2 regions of the Actinoplanes friuliensis DSM 7358 genome follow, and region 2 is predicted to be linked to the other one. Evidence: riboswitches for the same ligand, from Rfam matches in the RefSeq annotation. Region 2 holds a riboswitch; the other holds the start of a gene.

Region 1 (2,380 bases), 1.8 Mb from region 2:
CACGGCCCGGACGCCGCGCGTGTAGAGCTCGGTGAGCAGGGCGGCGAGGTCGACGTGACCGTCGGGGCCGGCCCCGACCTCGGCCGCCGTCGCGATCCAGGTCGGTGCGGCCTGATCGCGCACGCGGGCCGTTTTCGGCGTACGCCCGGAGGAGTCCACGACGACCCGCCACGGCTGCTTGATCGCCAGGCTGCCGTCGCGCAGGTCGCGGACCGTGAGCTGGGGGTCGTCGGCGATGACGGTGCCGACACCGGCGACGATCGCGTCGACGGTGCTGCGCAGCTTGTGCACGTCGGTGCGGGAGGTCGGCGAGGTGATCCACTGGCTGGTGCCGTCCGCGGCGGCGGAACGCCCGTCCAGCGTCGCGGCGTACTTCCAGGTCACGTACGGGCGGCCGCGGCGCACCGCGGTCAGCCAGGCGACGTTGCCGTCCTCGGCCTCCTGGCGGCGGATCCCGGTCTCGACCTGCACCCCGGAGCCGCGCAGGGTCGCCGCTCCCCCGGCCGCGACCGGCGTGGGGTCGTCGACGGCGATGACCACGCGGGTGATGCCGGCGTTGATCAGCGCCTGCGCGCAGGGGCCGGTGCGGCCGGTGTGGTTGCACGGCTCCAGCGTGACGACCGCGGTGCCGCCCCGGGCGCGTTCGCCGGCCTGGGCCAGCGCCACGATCTCGGCGTGCGGCCCTCCGGCGTACGCGTGGAAGCCCTCACCGACGATCTCGCCGTCCGCGCTGAGCAGCAGACAGCCGACGACCGGGTTGGGGCTGGTGGTGCCGAGGCCCCGGGCGGCGAGCGCGATCGCGCGGCCCATCGCCTCGTCGTCGGTGACCATCTGCGTCCTTCTTCCATGCGCGGTGCGGACACGCGCTGGAAGAAGGGGAGGAAGGTGCGGCAACAGGACATGAGGGGACGCTTCGCGCCGCCCCGGTGAGAGCACGCCGCAACGAGCCCTCATCCTGCTCCCGCGCGCTGTCTCCCATCCGGACTGTCAGGACGATCGGCCTCGCAGCCGTCCGTCCTACCGTCGGCCCTGGAGTCTCACCAGGTCCACCGTCCGTCGTGGTGCCGACGTCCGGGTCGCGGGCTTAGCTCTGCCGGAGCAGGGCATCACCGCCGGTTCGGAATTTCACCGAGTCCCGCCAGCGCGTGGTGGGTCACCCATGAGTCTTGCACGCAGATCGCGGGTTGCCACCTCCCGGGCGATCCAGGTCACAAACCCATGCCCGCGGACGACGGGTCCTCGGGATCCTCGGAGTCCGCCCGGCGCCGGTCGATCGCCACGAACGAGCCCGGCTGACTCTTGGCGACCTTTTTCATCTCGGAGGCCACCGCGACCACCTCACGGGCGTCGTCGAAGCGGCGGCCCTCGACGGTGGCCTGCGCGACGCCGATCGAGAGGGTCACCAGGGCGGCCCGCTGCTTGTTGCCACGCCGATCGGGCACCTCGATGTACCCCCGGCGGGCGTCCTCCTCGTCGTAGAGCTGGTCGGCGACGGTCTCGAAGTCGGTCACCGTGCGCTTGGTCAGCGGCAGCACCTGCTCGGGCTGGCAGATGAAGACGAAGTCGTCACCACCGATGTGGCCGAGGAAGACCGGCGGGCGCCCGGTGGCCGCGACCGCCCGGTGCAGGCTGCCCGCCAGGGCGGTGATGAACTCGTCGCCACGGTCGAAGCCGTACACGTCGTTGACGCTCTTGAACCGGTCGATGTCGATGTAGCCGACCGCGAAGTCCTTGCCGGTCTTCATCCGGTCCACGATCTCGCGGCGCACCCGGGCGTTGCCGGGCAGGCCGGTCAGCGGCGAGACCTCGCGGAACTCCTTGTTGCGCCGCAGGGTCGAGGAGACCCGGGCGATCAGCTCCGCGGTGTCGAACGGCTTGACCAGGTAGTCGTCGACACCGGCGGTCAGCCCTACCACCTTGTCGACGGTCATCCCCTTGGCGGTCAGCATGATCACCGGCAGCGCCGAGGTCAGCGGCTCGGCCCGCAGCCGGCGGGTCAGCTCGACGCCGTTCATGTTCGGCATCATCCAGTCGACAACCGCAAGATCGGGGCGCCGGGTCTCCATCACCTCGAGGGCGTGCTGGCCGTCGCGGGCCCGCATCACCTCGAAACCGTGCACCTTGAGGTTGAAGGCGACAAAACTGGCGATGTCCTCGTCGTCGTCGACGACCAGGATCAGGTCGGGCTTCTCCTCCGGCTCCGCCGCCGTCGCGTCGACCTTGTGCCGGATCACCCCGGTGCTCATGCGGGCGCCATGGCGCGCTCGGCGAGGGCCCGCAGCTTGCGGATGGCCTCGGCGGGATCCTCGGCGCCGTAGACCGCGGTGCCCGCGACGAACGCGTCGGCACCGGCCTCGGCGGCCTGCTCGATCGTGTCCGC
Region 2 (2,380 bases):
GCGCTGGTGCTCAGCGGGATGGACCAGATCAGCACAGTGGCGATCGCCGGTTACACGCTGGCCGCCGTTCTCCTGCTGCTGCCAGGCCGCCGTCTCCGGGTCCTCAACCCGCTCCCGGTCCTGCTCGCCCTGTCCTGGTCGCTGGACTACACGCTGCCGGCCGTGCTGCGAACGGCCCTGGTGGTGGCGGTGATCCTCTGGACCGTGATCGATGAGCGCATCCTGCTGGCCGCCGGCCTGGCGCTCTTCGCCGGTCTCATCACCGCGTCCACCGAAGTGGCCGAGGTCGGTGACACCCGCGGCCTCCTGATCATGGCCGCCTGGCACCTGGCCCTCCCAGCCACCCTGGTCGCCATCGCAGCCCTGCTCACCCAACGCCGCACCAGATTCCTCGGCTAAGCGACCGTCTCCATGGCGGGTGAGTCGAGGCGGGGCGGCTGGAGCGTACGGGAGAGGCGCAGCCAGACGACGAAGCCCCAGATGACGAAGGCGGCGTAGACGGCGTAGAGGATCGCCGAGGGGTAGTAGCCGAAGTGGAGGAGTTCGGGGACGCCGACCAGGTCGACCGCGATCCAGCAGAGCCAGAACTCGACCCAGCCGCGGGCCATCGCGTACGTGGCGAGGATCGAGCCGACGAAGATCCACGAGTCGGCGAGGTAGTACCACCAGGGGACCGGGAAGCCGGCGCCGATCGCGCGGAAGGCGAAGAAGCACCCGACGACGGCGGCCAGGGCGAGCGGGAGGTACAGCATTCGTTCGCGGTTGGTCGCCCAGCGGGGCACGACCGTCTCGCCGCCGGTGGCCTGGCGCCAGCGCCACCAGCCGTAGACGCTGGTGATGATGAAGAAGACCTGGCGGGAGGCCTGGCCGTAGAGCGGGGTGCCCTGGTCGTTGCCGAGGGCCTGACCGAGGAACACCGTGAAGAGCAGGACGTTGCCGACGATGCCGACCGGCCACGCCCACACGTTGCGGCGCAGGCCGAAGAGGGCGGAGCCGAGACCGAAGGCGTTGCCGACGATCTCGCGCCAGTAGATCGCCTGGGTGTCGGTGACCTGCCATTTGGCGTCGTAGAACGCGGTGAGCAGTTGGTCGAGCCAGTGCACGGGCACCTCCGGAAAAAAGCACAGAGGTGCACGCCGGGGAAAGCCGCGCACACAACAACGACGGTCGAGCCACGTTCAGTGCTGCCTACCATCCGGACTTTCACCGTCGGTACCGGAATTACACCGGTTCAACCGGCCGCCGGCTGCGGTCGGGTCGCGGACTGTCACCGCCGGTTCGGAATTGCACCGACCCCGGAGCACTAGGGATGATCGTAGGCCTGCCGGGGCGAAACGGAACTATGACCTACGCAACGATCACCTCGGTGCCGGTGCGGCGGATCGCCTCGACACCCGCGGGGTCGGCGCTCGAGTCGGTGACGAGCGTGGCGACACCGGTGATGGCGCAGATGCTGGCCAGGCAGACGCGGCCGACCTTGGAGCCGTCCGCGACCACGATCACCCGGTCGGCGCGGCGGATCATCGTGGCGTTGGTGTTCGCCTCGATCTCGTCGTGGGTGGTGAGCCCGCCCCGGGCGCTGATGCCGTCGACGCCGACGACCGCCACGGCCATGTTCAGACCGGCGAGGGCCTGGTCCGCGATCGGCCCGACCAGCTCGTACGACTGGGTGCGCGAGACGCCACCGGTCATGATCAGCTTGAGGCGGGGGCGCAGGGCCAGCTCCGCCGCGATGTTGAGCGCGTTGGTGACCACGGTCAGGTCGACCCGTTCGGCGAGCAGCCGGGCCAGCAGGTGTGTTGTCGTGCCGCCGGTCAGCCCGAGGGTCAGCGGACCCTTGGGCAGCAGCGCCGCCACCCGTTGCGCGACGAGTGCCTTCTCCTCACGGTGCTGGCCGACGCGGTAGCGCACCGGCAGCTCGTACGCGACGTCGACCGCGACGGCGCCTCCGTGCGTACGGGAGAGGAGTCTTTGATCCTCGAGGACCTGGAGGTCACGGCGGATGGTGGCGGGGGAGACCTCGAACTCGTCGGCGAGGTGGCCGGCGTCCACGGAACCGTGGCTGGCCACGCGCTCCAGGATGGCCGACACGCGGTCGGCCCGGCGCAGGGAACTCTGGGGCATGTGACCTCACCACGGGTTTCAGGACAGCATCATATTGAGCAAACGCGCAGTCACCATAGTTCGTTTCCAAGCGAAACACCAGAATTCCTTGCGCGCTTCGGACGCGTACGCGAACAATCCCGCCATGACCACGATCGCCTTTCTCGGCGCGGGCAGCGTCGTCTTCACCCGTGAGCTGCTCGCCGACATCCTGACGTTCGACGAGCTCCGGGGCGTCACCCTCGCCCTGCACGACATCGATCCCGAGCGGCTCGAA

What was found. Region 2 has a riboswitch for FMN ahead of AFR_RS22715 (nicotinamide mononucleotide transporter family protein). Riboswitches for the same ligand answer to the same signal wherever they lie in the genome.
Region 1: another riboswitch for FMN. It lies ahead of ribD (bifunctional diaminohydroxyphosphoribosylaminopyrimidine deaminase/5-amino-6-(5-phosphoribosylamino)uracil reductase RibD); the one in region 2 lies ahead of AFR_RS22715 (nicotinamide mononucleotide transporter family protein).

The regions. Positions count from the first base shown of each region.
Region 1 is NC_022657.1:6,637,742-6,640,121, forward strand. Features, by position in the region: gene ribD (bifunctional diaminohydroxyphosphoribosylaminopyrimidine deaminase/5-amino-6-(5-phosphoribosylamino)uracil reductase RibD) at 1-831, opposite strand, end outside; FMN riboswitch at 964-1,147, opposite strand; gene AFR_RS30675 (GGDEF domain-containing response regulator) at 1,209-2,246, opposite strand; gene rpe (ribulose-phosphate 3-epimerase) at 2,243-2,380, opposite strand, start outside.
Region 2 is NC_022657.1:4,880,666-4,883,045, reverse strand. Features, by position in the region: gene AFR_RS22720 (hypothetical protein) at 1-399, shown strand, start outside; gene AFR_RS22715 (nicotinamide mononucleotide transporter family protein) at 396-1,103, opposite strand; FMN riboswitch at 1,178-1,308, opposite strand; gene AFR_RS22710 (DeoR/GlpR family DNA-binding transcription regulator) at 1,348-2,124, opposite strand; gene AFR_RS22705 (alpha-glucosidase/alpha-galactosidase) at 2,249-2,380, shown strand, end outside.